Regions from separate parts of the Micromonospora kangleipakensis genome, predicted to be linked through region 3. Evidence: riboswitches for the same ligand, from Rfam matches in the RefSeq annotation. Region 3 holds a riboswitch; each other region holds the start of a gene.
The links. A riboswitch is a leader RNA that binds a small molecule or an ion and turns the genes downstream of it on or off. The one in region 3 is predicted to bind cyclic di-AMP.
Positions count from the first base shown of each region.

Region 1: it holds a riboswitch for cyclic di-AMP, as region 3 does, so the genes downstream of both, EV384_RS30630 (coiled-coil domain-containing protein) here and EV384_RS04375 (C40 family peptidase) in region 3, are expected to answer to the same signal.
Region 2: it holds a riboswitch for cyclic di-AMP, as region 3 does, so the genes downstream of both, EV384_RS24650 (C39 family peptidase) here and EV384_RS04375 (C40 family peptidase) in region 3, are expected to answer to the same signal.
Region 4: it holds a riboswitch for cyclic di-AMP, as region 3 does, so the genes downstream of both, EV384_RS14860 (C39 family peptidase) here and EV384_RS04375 (C40 family peptidase) in region 3, are expected to answer to the same signal.

Region 1 is NZ_SHLD01000001.1:6,438,465-6,441,664, reverse strand. Features, by position in the region: gene EV384_RS30640 (SRPBCC family protein) at 1-307, shown strand, start outside; gene EV384_RS30635 (hypothetical protein) at 319-828, opposite strand; gene EV384_RS30630 (coiled-coil domain-containing protein) at 943-2,019, opposite strand; cyclic di-AMP (ydaO/yuaA leader) riboswitch at 2,025-2,156, opposite strand; gene EV384_RS30625 (cation diffusion facilitator family transporter) at 2,300-3,200, opposite strand, start outside.
Region 2 is NZ_SHLD01000001.1:5,127,862-5,131,061, reverse strand. Features, by position in the region: gene EV384_RS24655 (LVIVD repeat-containing protein) at 1-493, shown strand, start outside; cyclic di-AMP (ydaO/yuaA leader) riboswitch at 1,275-1,417, shown strand; gene EV384_RS24650 (C39 family peptidase) at 1,629-2,432, shown strand; gene EV384_RS36865 (hypothetical protein) at 2,533-2,658, shown strand; gene EV384_RS24645 (hypothetical protein) at 2,751-3,200, opposite strand, start outside.
Region 3 is NZ_SHLD01000001.1:905,039-908,238, forward strand. Features, by position in the region: gene EV384_RS35780 (N-acetylmuramoyl-L-alanine amidase) at 1-1,129, opposite strand, end outside; cyclic di-AMP (ydaO/yuaA leader) riboswitch at 1,364-1,499, shown strand; gene EV384_RS04375 (C40 family peptidase) at 1,561-2,547, shown strand; gene EV384_RS04380 (phosphotransferase family protein) at 2,960-3,200, shown strand, end outside.
Region 4 is NZ_SHLD01000001.1:3,087,557-3,090,756, reverse strand. Features, by position in the region: gene uppS (polyprenyl diphosphate synthase) at 1-53, opposite strand, end outside; gene EV384_RS14865 (alpha/beta fold hydrolase) at 98-850, opposite strand; gene EV384_RS14860 (C39 family peptidase) at 973-1,794, opposite strand; cyclic di-AMP (ydaO/yuaA leader) riboswitch at 2,023-2,164, opposite strand; gene EV384_RS14855 (hypothetical protein) at 2,452-3,200, opposite strand, start outside.

The sequences.
Region 1 (3,200 bases), 5.5 Mb from region 3:
GATCACCGACCGGCTGGCGGTCGGGCCGCTGCGCTTCCCGGTCACCTACCAGGCCGACGTGCTGATCGCCACCGAGGACGAGGTGGTGACGGTGGCCCGGCAGCGCCCGGCCACCACCGTGCGCAACCACACCCGGCTGCGGGACGAGCCGGGCGGCGTGACGCGGATCGACGTCGAGATCACCCTCGCCGCGCCGGCGCCCCTGTTCGGGTACGCCTTCCGGCAGGCCCGGGCGGCCCACCTCGGGCTCGCCAGCCGGCTCGGCGCGGTGCTGGACCGCGGTCCGGACGCGCCAGCCGCCAGCTGACCGGTGTCCGGTCAGGACCGGGGCGCGACGGCCACCGGGCGGCGGCGGGCCGGGGTGGCGGGGCGTAGCCGGCCCCACGGCTTGTACGTGGAGAGCACGGTGGCCACCAGCAGCAGCGTGCTGGAGATGGCCGGGGCGACGACCAGGTCCACCCGGTAGTGGGTGGAGGCGGCGGCGCCCAGCTCGCCGAGCTGCCGGATCCGGGGCGTCAGCAGCAGCAGGACCAGACCGAGCAGCACCGTGGTGAGCACGAACTTGACCAGCACCCAGCGCCAGCGCAGCAGCCCCCACGGGGTGAGCAGGGAACTCGCCACCCCGACCAGCCAGACCACCACGCTCAGCGGTGCGAAGAGGTACGTGACGACGAGCCCCGCGGTGGGGTAGACCACCGCGGGGTCGGCGCCGCGCAGCCCGGCGACGCCCAGGGTGAGCAGCACCAGGTCCGCGCCGAGCCAGCCCAGCGAGGTGACCAGGTGCAGGGTCAGCAGGGCCTTGCGGACGGCGGGGGAGAGTCGGCTCATGCCGTCGATGCTGGTCCGGCGGGCCGGTCGCGTCGTGGGGCCGGGGGCGACATTCCGCGTACGTCGACGGGCGTAGCGGGGGTGACCCGTCCGGCGACGGATCACCCCCTCGGCTCAGTAGACCGACAGGTGCACGTGGTTGGTGTGGTCGCTGGACGGGTCGCCGTTGCCGCCGCTGTACGACTTCCAGCCGCTGCTCGGCAGCCAGATCTGCTTGAACCAGATCACGTAGAGCACGGCCAGCGCGTCGGAGTTGCGGACGAAGTAGGCCGCCAGGTTGTTGCCGTACGTCCGGTCGCCGCCGCTGGCGACCCCGCCGAAGCCGTCGGACTGCGCGGCGAAGTCGCACGCCCGGCCCTTGGGGTGCTCGCCCGACCCGCTGGGTCGGTAACAGGAGACGTACCGGGTGAACCCGGCCGACTTGGCCTCGTTGAGCGCGTGCAGCGTGCGCGGGGTGATGCAGCCGTCGGCCGGGGTGGGGTCGTTGACGCTGCACGACTCGGGCGGCCAGGAGCCGTCGGCGTTGCGCGGTGCCGGGTCGGCGTTCGCGGTGGAGGTGCCCCGGACCGTGCCGCCACTGTCGCGGGCGCTCTCGGCGCGGTCGTTCGCCACCTCCAGCGCGCGTTCGGCCTGCTGCTTGCGCTTGGCCATCACCGCGACCTGCTTGCGCTGTTCCTGGATCTCGGCGTTCAGCGCCGTCCGGGTCGATGTCGCCCGGTCCCGGGTCTCGATCAGGTCGCGCAGCGCCCGGTCCTCGTGGGCGGCGACCTGGCCCAGCGCGGCGGCGCGGTCCATGAAGCCTTCCGGGCTGTCGCTGGCGAGCAGCGCCGCCGCGGTGCCGAGCCGTCCGGTCCGGTACGCGACCCCGGCGATCTCGCCGACCTTGGTGTCGCGGACGCTCAGCTCGGCGTTGATCGTGGTGAGCTGGTTGGTGAGCTGCTGCTGCCGACCGACCGAGCGGGCCAGCGCCGTCTTCGCCTCCAGCCAGCCCTTGCTGGCCGCGTCGAGCTGGGCGCGCAGGGCCGGGGTGCCGCCCTCGTCGTCGTCGCCGGGGGCGGCGGCGAGCAGGCCGGCCGGGGGCGCCGCCCCGGCGGGGCCGACCGGCGCGGTCGCGAGGCCGAGCGCGAGCGTCGCCACGAGCAGGGCCGCCAACCGGGCGGCCGTCCGTTTCACAGGTGCCACTGCTGGCATTCAGGGTTTCCTTCCGTCAGCCGCCGACCGGGTTAGCTGACGGGTTCGGGACGGAAGATCCCTACCGCTGGCGCGGATGCACCCCACGAACATGGTTCCCCGGTTCGCCGCAGGCGGCGATTAGGCGGCGGCCACCGCAGGCGCCGGAGGGCGCCGCCTGGCGGAGGCCGGGGCCGAGCCTACCGGTGGTGCCCCGGCCCGGCCCGGTGAGCTACGGGCACGAACGAGGGCAAAACCGGCACAGGTGCACAATACCCGCACTGATTTAAGTTTGCCCTAATTACCACTCGACTGCACCACAGGCCCCGGCTGACGCTCCGGGCTCGATCTGCAACGTGGCGTGATCGATCCGGAAGTCCTCGTGCAGGGCGGCCCGAGCGGCGGCCAGCACTTCGCCCACCTCGGCGCCCGGGCACATGGTCAGGTGCGCGGAGGCCACATCCATCCCCGAGGTCAGCGTCCAGACGTGCAGGTCGTGCACCTCCGCCACGCCGGGCACCGCGGCCAGCCGGTCGTGCACCGCGGTCACCTGGAGGTGCTCCGGGGCGGCCTGCACCAGGATGCGCACCGCGGCGCGCCCCAGCCGCCAGGTGCGGGGCAGGATGAACAGCCCGATCGCGACGGCGACGAGAGGGTCCGCCCACCACCAGTCGGTGAGCGCGATGACCAGCGCGGCGCCGATCACCCCGAGCGAGCCGAGCAGGTCGCCCAGCACCTCCAGGTACGCCCCGCGCAGGTTGATGCTCTCCTCCGCCCCGCTGCGCAGCAGGGCGAAGGCGGCGATGTTGGCCAGCAGGCCGAGCACCGCCACCGCGAGCATGGGACCGGCCAGCACCTCCGGCGGCTCGCCGAACCGGCGTACCGCCTCGACCAGCACGTAGACCGCGACCGCGCCGAGCAGCACCGCGTTGGCCAGGGCGGCCAGCACCTCCAGCCGGTAGAGCCCGAAGGTGCGCTGCGGGTCGGTGTCGGCGCGTCGGGTGGCGGTGATCGCGGCGAGGGCCATGCCGATGCCCAGCACGTCGGTGAACATGTGCCCGGCGTCCGAGAGCAGGGCCAGCGAGCCGGTGCCGAACGCGGTGACCGCCTCGACCAGCATCAGGGCGGCGAGCAGCCCGAACGCGGCCCAGAGTCGACCCCGGTGGCGGTAGGCGGCGTTGGTCACCGCCCCGCTGTGGTCA
Region 2 (3,200 bases), 4.2 Mb from region 3:
CCCCCGCGTGATCGCCAACGTCGACACGCCGGACGTGGACATCTGGCACAGCGCCGCGTTCACCCACGACGGGAAGTACGTCACCTTCGGCGACGAGTACTTCGGGCCCGCGCAGGAGCCGTTCGGGGCGATCTGGACGTACGCCGTCGACGACCCCGCCACGCCGCTGAGCCACCTGCGCATCCCACGCGCCGAGCCGAGCACCTACCACAACTTCAACTACGTGCCCGTTGCCGGCCGCAACATCCTGGTCTCCTCCGCGTACGGCTCGGGGACCTCGATGGTCGACCTGACCGACCCGAGCAACCCGAAGGAGATCGCCTACTACGACATGCAGTCCAACCAGTGGTCGACCTACTGGTACAACGGCCTGATCATCGCCAACGACATCTCCCGCGGTGTAGATGTGATCCGGTTCAGCGGCCCGCAGACCGCCGGGGCCAAGAAACTGCCGATGCTGAACCCCCAGACCCAAACGTTCCTGCTCCGCTGACACTGCTACGAGAAAGCGGGCGGGCGCCGTCGGCGCCCGCCCGCTTTCGTGACCTACCAGCGAACCCGCACGTCGGCTGGTTCCTCGCCGTCCAGCCGCCGGGGGAAGACAGCCGATCGCCAAGGCATCGGGAGGCGAGCTCCCACCAGCGGCGATGTTGCGGATTATCAACTGTTGCCAAGCCAAGGCCGGTTGTTCGAGTGGACCGGCTTACATGTCCCCAACTCCCGGCCGAGCCGCCGGCGGCGCTCCGACATCCTGAGCAAGAACCCACCTGGTGCGGCACGTCGACACCCGCAAGTTGAGGTCCCGGCCGTAGTGGTCAACATGCGCCGGCGATGGCTTTACCTGCGCCAACCGGCCGCCCTGCGCCGACTGCCGGGTGTCACGAGCGCCGCCGGCAACTCCACCATGAACGCCTGTGCGGACCCGAACCCTGCCCCGACTGTGTCAGCGCCGCCGCCGGCCGGCGCCGCCCCGCCCGGGTTTGCTGAATTGTGATGTGAATTGGTTCGGGACGGGTCACATCCGACGGGAAACGGTCATTCGGGTAAGGGATGCGGTGATTGACAACAAATTCAGCGCCGACCCCGCCCCGATGTCCGGTTGCCTCCCGATAGTTCCGTCATAGCTACTCGTCCCATTGAGCGACATCAGTGACGGGCTGTTCCGGTCAGAGTAATGGTGTTCGGAGTTTAAGCAGGTGGGGTTGCTTGGCGGGGGCGTACCCGCCGGTAGTGTCGGCGCGTCCGGTGCGGTTTTCGATCGCAAATGGCGACGCCGTGCCGACCCGCTCAATCGTGATCTCACGAACCGGGGACCCAGTGCAACACCGGGGTGAATCCGCGAGCCACGGCCCGCGGTAGGGCGTTACTTCCCGCCCGAATCCGTCAGCTAACCCGGTAGGCGGCCACGGAAGGAGTTCGAGCCTCGTGCGAACCACCCCCCGTTACGCCCCTCGCCTCCACGGCATCGCGGTGCCGACGCTCGCCTGACCGGCGACTTCCGGCACCGTCCCCAAGCCCGGCCCACCGGGCGCTCCCGATCCCCGCGGCACCCCCGCCCCAGCAACGCGCGTGAGTTCCTCCGCGTGTCGGGCCGGCGTGTGCCGCTCAGGCCCCCCGTGGAGGAACACATGAAGCACCGAATGAAGCGTCAGCTGCGGCGTGTCGTGACCGAGCGCCCGTACCAGATCATCGCCGGCTCCGCCGCGGCGCTCGTGCTGGCCGGCGGCGTCGGCACGGCGCTCGCCGCCACCAACGACACCCCGGCGCACAAGGTGAAGACCGCCGCCGTTGCCGAGCTGGCCCCCCGGCTCGGCGAGGCCGCCACCGGTGGTGAGGCCCGGATCGCCGCCCCGTCACCGTCTGCGAAGGCCAGCGCCAACGCCACGACCGACCCGGACGTGACCAAGAAGGCGAAGCCGAAGCCGCCGTCGACCAAGGTCCTCGACTACACCTACGAGGCGCAGTACGCCTACTGGAACTGCGGCCCGGCCGCGGTGCGCAACGCCCTCAGCGCGAGCGGCGTCGAAACCACCCAGGACGCGATGGTCGCCCCGCTCGGCGCCACCGAGAACGGCACCAACTCCGCCGCGGACACCACCCGCGGGCTCAACCAGATGGTCAAGGGCAACCCGTGGCGGACCCACATGATCCCCGGCGCGGCCACTCCGGCGCAGATGGACCAGCTCCAGGCCGACGTGGTCAATGCCATCACCGACGGCCGTGCCGTGGTCGCCAACACCGTCGGCTCCGCCACCGACACCGACGGCGGCTGGCACTCGTTCCCCGGCGGCCACTACATCGCCGTGGTCGGCTACAAGGACGACGGCCGGACCGTCCGGATCGCCGACTCGGCAAATCCGGCTACCGCCTCCTACTGGATGACCACCATCGACCTGGCGAACTGGATGGCCACCCGCGGCTACTCCGCCTGATCGCACCTCTCCCGTCGGGCACCGGCTCCACCGAGCCGGTGCCCGACGCCATTTCCGGCCCGGCCACCGGCCATGTCCAGGCGAGAACAACCATTGACCCGTGCCGGACCGGTTACACCGAAGATCGGACAAGCCCCTCGCCGGACAACTCGCCGCCGCCGGCACGGCCCCCGCCGCGCACCTGGCCGCCGCCCAGTACCTCTCGCACGGCATCTGGGTCGCCTGACCACATCAAGCGGCCCCCGGCTTTGCTGCTCAGACATGGCTTATGAATGCGAACGCGCGAAGCGCCAGCGAGGGCACATGCAGGGCACGCTGTCACCCCAGCTCCCACGCAGTCCAACACACGACCCACGGTCGATCAGGCCGCACGACCGGCAGCGGCTTGCTCCCGAGCAGGATGGCTGCGACGGCACCGACTGCTGCGCGGATCTCAGCCTCCTGGTCACGCAGGGAATCGCACACCACAAGAAGAACGTCGCCGTGAACGTGGGTCTGGGCGCGGTGGCCCGTTCGCTGCCTGATCAGCGAGCGGACCTGTTTCCGTAGGAAGGCCATCTGGTCACCGGGAACCGCCCGCACCTCTGCGTGCCCGTGCTCACGCACCACGTCGCAGACGACCTGTGCAACGATCGGGACTCTGGGGTCAACCGCGAGCGCGGGGAACAGGTGGTCCATCAGTGTTAGACACCGTCGGCACGTCGGCGCGAACGCCGGCTCCCGGTACCTGCAGAGCGTCCCACCGTCACCGCCGACCATCACCGCCCA
Region 3 (3,200 bases):
CGGTGTACCAGGTGCCGTGGCCGGCGAAGCCCTCGTGCTCGATGCCGATGGACTTGGCGTTGACGTACCAGTTGCCGGCGTGCCAGCCGACGTCCTTCGCCTTGATGTGCTGGGCCACGTAGCCGTCCACCGAGCGCAGCGTGTAGTGCCAGCCCAGGTAGGTCTTGGTCTGCACCAGCTTCACGCTCGGGCCGAAGTAGCCCTCGGTGTCGTGGATGACGATGTACTCGATCTTCTGCTGGGCCGGCCGGTCGCCGAGGTCGTGGTTGCCGTAGTCGCCCGGGTTCGGGCCGTACTTCTCGTACGGCGCGGGGATCCACTCACAGGCCAGGCGGACCGGGCATTCCAGGCCGTCGGGCCGCTCGGCGCGGCGCAGCCCGAGCCGGTGCAGCCCGGACTCGTCGGGGGTCACCTCCCGGGCGGCGAGGGTGACCCGCTGGCCGTCGTCGGTGGTCCGGGCGGCACCGACGCTGATCTGGTCGTACACCTCGTCGGCGAAGGCCGCCGCGGCGTCCTCGGTGTCCGCGCCGGAGTACCGGGCCACCGCGCCGTACCAGGCCGCCGGGTCGCTGCCGGCGCCGACCGGCGCGGCCAGTTCCCGCTGGTACGACGCGAGCAGCGCCGCCCCGCCGCGGATGTTGGCGGTGGCGTCGGTGCGCAACGTCTCCTCGGGTACGCCGGTGAGCGCGGCGGCGGCGTCGAGGGTCTGCAGGGACGCCCGTGGCAGCAGGTCCCCGGTCGGCTCGGCCGCCACGGTGGAATCGACGACCAGGGGCCGGGACTCGTCGCCCCGGGGGTCCTCGTTCTCGTCGACGTGCGAGCCGGAGGGCGTGGCGGCGACCTGGTCGGCGTCGGTCAGGTGCATCGGCCCGTAGCCGCCGCTGGTGCTGGGCTGGCCGGGGTGGGTGTCCCAGCGGGACTCCAGGTACGACACGCCGAGCAGGACGCTCTCCGGCACGCCGTATTCGGCCGCGGCCGCGGCGTACTGCTGCTGACGGTCGGTGGGTTCGGTCGGTCCGGCGGTGAGGGGTTCCGCGGCGACCGGTCCGGTGGAGAGGAGCGCGGTGGCCGCCGCCATGGCGGCGGCGAGCAGGATCCGGCCGCGTGGCGGCGAGGGTGGGCGGTGCATGGAACCTCCCGGTCAGGTGGGGGTAACTGCGTGCTCACCCTCGCCCCGGAGGCAGTCTCGGGTCAATACTTACCTGTAAACGATGTTCGATGAAAGTTTTCTTCAGCCGGTTCTCGCCGGATCCGAACTTCGGGTACGGAGTGTCACGGCGTCGCGGGTTGCGGATCAATAACAGCCATCTCTACTCTGGTCAATCGTCGGCCGGTGTGTGCACCGTCCAACCCGGGTGGTGACGGTCCGACACCGCCGAGTCGCCTCCGGGCGAGCCGGGGACCCAGGTAACCGGGGTGAATCCGCAGCACTGCGGTAGGGCGGCTCCCTTCCCGTCCGAACCCGTCAGCTAACCCGGTAGGCGGTCAGCGAAGAAGGAGTACGGAAGCCCGGTGGCACACCATGCCCCGCGGCGACCGTCGGTCCGGTCGGTCGACCGGATGACGGCTGCGCCGCGTCCACGCTGGTCCCGCTTCACCACCGCACTCGCCGCCCTGGCCGGCACCGCCGTCATCCTGACCGGCGGCGCCACGGCGGCCCACGCCGAACCGACGGTCGCCGAGATCGAGCGCCAGATCGACCAGGACTGGAACAAGCTCGAACCGATCATCGAGCAGCACAACGCCACTCGCCAGGACCTAGCCGTCAAGCGGAAGCAGGCGGCGGCCCTGGCCAAGCAGATCACCCCGTTGCAGCTCCAGGTCGACCTCGCCATGGGCCAGGTCGGCGGTCTCGCCGCCGACGCGTACAAGGGCGACAACCTGTCGACCGTGAACGCGCTGCTGGGCAGCCGGTCGCCGAGCGACGTGGTCGCCGGCCTCGAACTGCTTGACCGCTTCGCCCACCGTCAGCAGCAGCAGGTGCGCAACGTCGTCGTACTCCGCGACCAGCTGGCCGCCAAGAAGAAGCCGCTGGACGAGATGGTCGCCCAGCTGACCCGGACCGAGGCCCAGCTCGCGGCGAAGAAGAAGCAGATCAACGCCGAGATCGCCCGCCTCGACAAGCTCCGGCTGAAGGTCTACGGCAGCGGCGGCGGCGGTCCGCTGCGGCCCGCGCCCTGTCCGTCCGGCTATCCGGGCGGCCCCGCCGGAATCGCGGTCAAGTTCGCCTGCGCCCAGATCGGCAAGATCTACGTCTGGGGCGCCGCCGGCCCGGACCACTACGACTGCTCCGGCCTGACCATGGCCGCCTGGGCCAAGGCCGGCGTCTCGCTGCCGCACAACGCCCGCCAGCAGCACGACGTCACCCGCCGGGTGAGCCGGAGCGAGCTGCGCGCCGGGGACCTCGTCTTCTACTACAGCGACCTGCACCACGTCGCCATGTACGTCGGCGGCGGCTGGGTGGTGCACGCCTCCCAGTCCGGCAAGCCGATCACGATGAAACGCGTCGACGACGGCCAGATCAACAGCTACGGCCGACCGGGCTGATCCACCGGAAGGGGCTCCCGCGTGGCGGGGGCCCCCTTCCGCCGTCAGCGGATCGGCCAGGTGCGCCAGAGATGCCATGCGGGCTTGGCTGTCACTGGTGGCGGTGGTCATCGTGCCTCTCACCTGCGGCGGGAGTGGTGAGGCGTGGGGGACATCGGTGGCCGGTCGCGAACCTGTGACGGCCTGGAGACGGCCTGGCGGTCGCGGAAACCGAACGCCAGGCCTGCTCCGCTGACCGGAATCGAAGCGCACTGTCAGCTTGGGCAAGATCGGCTCGAAGGGTCGCGTTCCGCCTGTTCGTCGCGCTCTCAGGTGGTGGGGTTGACTGTGGCGTGTCGACGTAGAAGCCGGCGCGCAGTCGCACGAGATAACCCCGGCGACGTCGGTGGTCATTTCCGCAATGATGGCCGACATGGACGTAGACGAGGTCGAGGTTGTCGTCGCCCATAACGAGCGCGCGACCCTGCGCGTCGGCGACGTGTTCGTGAAGATCGACGCTGATCAGACCCGCACCGACGTCGAGGTCGAGGCGATGGCGATGGCGCCGGTCCCAACCCCGGAGATCCTGTGGCGGAAGCCGCCCGTACTCGCGCTCGCCGCTCTCCCGGGGACGGCACTCGGCCACCTCGGCGAGCCATCTACCGCTTCGTCGG
Region 4 (3,200 bases), 2.2 Mb from region 3:
CGGAGACGGCGGGCGTAGAGCCGATAGGCCGCGCGGCGGACGGGCTGCATCATGATCAGATCAAACCACCGCGGCGAGCCCCCTACCGGCCCGCGGGTCAGTGGTACGGGTCGAGGAGGGCCAGGACGGCCTCCGGGTCCTCGACGTGGGCGTTGTGCCCGAGGCCGGGCAGGGTGGCCACCGGGACGCCGAACTCCTTGAGCTGGGCATCGGTCACCATCGGATCCTGCTCGCCCCGGGCGAGCAACACCGGCACGTCGGTCGCCGCGAGCAGGGCCGCCAGCTTCGGCTCCCCCACCCCGAACGCGGCCGGGTCCATCGCCAGCCGCCAGCGGCCGTCCTCCCGGCGCAGCCCGGCGTCGACCACCGGATGGTCCGGGGCGAAGAGGCCGGCGAGGCCGGAGACGCGCAGGTAACGGCGGGCGGCCTCGTCCCGGCTGGCTAACCAGGTGACCGGCCGCTCGGCCAACTCCCGGGCCTTGTCCAGCTCGGCGGGTGACCAGACCGCCTTGATGCCGAGCCCGACCACCGCGTCGACGGGCAGGCCGAGCTGCCGCGCGGCCAGCGCCAACGCCACCACCCCGCCGAGCGAGTGCCCGAGCACCACGAGGCGGTCCCGCGGCCCCAGCCGGTCGGCGACCGGCCCAAGGCCCGCCACCACCCGTTGGGCCAGCGCCGCGAAGGTGTACGCCGGTAGCGGCGGCGACCAACCGTGCCCGGCCAGGTCGGGGGCGAGCCAGCGCCCCGCCCAGCGGCGCTCCAGCAGCGGCGCCCAGGGCAGCCACACCTCGCCGGTGGCGCCCAGGCCGTGCAGCAGCAGCAGCTGGCGGGTACCCGTCTCGTCGCCCATACGGCGCAGTGTGCCACCGGTCGGACACCAGGCGCGAGAGCCGGCGGCGGCCCGGTGCGTCGGGCATACGACGTCGGGCACCGGCTCAGAGAGCCGGTGCCCGACGGGTGACGCGGAGTGGATCAGGCGGAGTAGCCGCGGGTGGACATCCAGTTCGCCAGGTCGATGGTGGTGACCCAGTACGCCGGGTATGCCGGGTTCGCCGAGTCGGCGATCCGCACGGTCCGGCCGTCGTTCTTGTAGCCGACCACGGCGATGTAGTGGCCGCCCGGGAAGGAGTGCCAACCGCCGTCGGTGTCGGTGGCGTCGCCCGCGATGTTGGCGACGACGCCCCGCCCGTCGGTGATCGCCTTCACCACGTCGGCCTGCAGCTGGTCCATCTGTGCGGGGGTGGCCGCGCCCGGGATCATGTGCGTCCGGTACGGGTTGCCCTTGACCATCTGGTTCAGCCCTCGGGTGGTGTCCTCGGCCGAGTTGGTGCCCATCTCGGTGGTGCCGAGCGGGCCGGCCAGCGCGTCCTGGGTCGTCTCGATGCCGGTCGCGCTGAGCGCGTTCCGGACCGCGGCCGGGCCGCAGTTGTAGTAGTAGAGCTGCGCCTCGTAGTTGTAGTCCAGGACCTTGGTCGACGGCGGCTTCGGCGCCGCCTTGCGGGTCAGGTCCGGGTCCGGCTTCGCCGAGGTCGCCTTCGGCGACGGCTTGGCGCTGGGCGAGGTCGACGGGACGGCGGCGATCCGCTCCTGGCTGCGGGTGGCCACGTCGCCGAGGCGCGGGGCCAGCTCCGCGACGGCGGCGGCGGTCTCCTGGCGGACCGGCGCGTCGCCGGTGCCGGTGAGCAGGGCGCCGGTGCCGGAGGCCAGCACGAGGGCGGCGGCGGAGCCGGCGACGATCTGGTACGGGCGCTCGGTGGCGAGGCGCCGCAGCTGCCGCTTCAGGGTGTGCTTCACGTTGGTCCTCCACGGGGCGGGAGCGGCGCACGCCGGCCCGACGCGCGGAGTTCACGCGCGATGACAGGTCGTGGGCGGGGGTGGCCGCGGAAACGGGGGGCGCGCCCGGGTCAACCGGGCGGCAGGGCGGATACCGGAATCGGCTCACCGGTCAGGCGAGCGACGGCACCGCGGCGCCGTGGAGGCGGGGGGACGAACGAGGGGTGGGATCAGGTTGCACGAGGATGGAACTCCTTCCGACACCGCCTACCGGGTTAGCTGACGGATTCGGGCGGGAAGATCGCCCTACCGCGAGCCGTGGCTCGCGGATTCACCCCGGACGTGCACTGGGTCCCCGGTTCGTGAGATCACGATTGAGCGGGTCGGCGCGGCGTCGCCTCTTGCGATCGGAAACCGCACCGGACGCGATGACACTACCGGCGGGTACCCGCCCTGCCAAGCGCTCCTAGCTGCGTAAACCTCGGTCACCATTACTGTGACCGGAACAGCCCGTCACTGACGTCACTCAATGGGACGAGCAGTTATGAGGGAACCGCCGGGCGACAATCGGACATCGGGTGGCGAGCGGCCGGAAATTGCGGTGCTCGATCACCCCGACTGACCCCGATGACCGTTTCCCGATTCGCGTGACCAGGCTCACCGAATTCAGGTCACAATTCAGCCAACCCGCGCCGGGCGCCAGCGCGCCGGCCGGGCCGGGGCGGCGCCGGTCGCCACCGGGGCGAGGGTCTGGGTGGGCGCCTCCGCGCGGCGTCCCGGGACCGGGCCGGGGCGCAGCGCCGCCGCGGCGGCGTACGCCTCCACGGCCAGCGCCCGGGCCGCCTCGGCGGCCAGCTCCGCGTCCCCCCAGGCCCGCTGCTCCCGCTCGGTCGCCGCGCGGTAGCCGGCCAGCCGGCCGTCGCGGACCACCCGGGCGAGGACGATCTCCTGCTCGGCCGGGTGCCGGCGCGGGTCCCACCCGTTCCGGTGCGCGAGGACGTCGGCGAGCTGCCGCGCCGACAGGTCGCCCCGCCAGTGCGCCGCCATCGCGGCGTGGCGCAGCCACCGTTCCCGGGCGGCGTACTCCGTCGGCGTCCGCGGGGTACGCGGCGCGGGCAGCACGGCGGCGCCGGCGAGCCGACGGGCGGCGCTCTCCGCCTCGTCGTACGCCCGCCAGGCCCCGTCGACCTCGTCGTGGGCGCGCAGCCACTGCTCCCGCCGTCGGCGCGCGGTCTGCGCGGCCCCGGCGGCGGCCACCGCCACCTCGTCGGCGTACCGCCGCAGATCGGCGAGGCGGGCCGCCTCCTCGGCGGCCGGGTCGGGGACCGGCTCGGCGTCGGACGGTGCGTCCCGCTCCGGGCGGGCGACCAGCACGGCGAGCACGGCCAGGGCGAGCAGGAGCAGGGCCGACCAGATGGCGGCGGCCT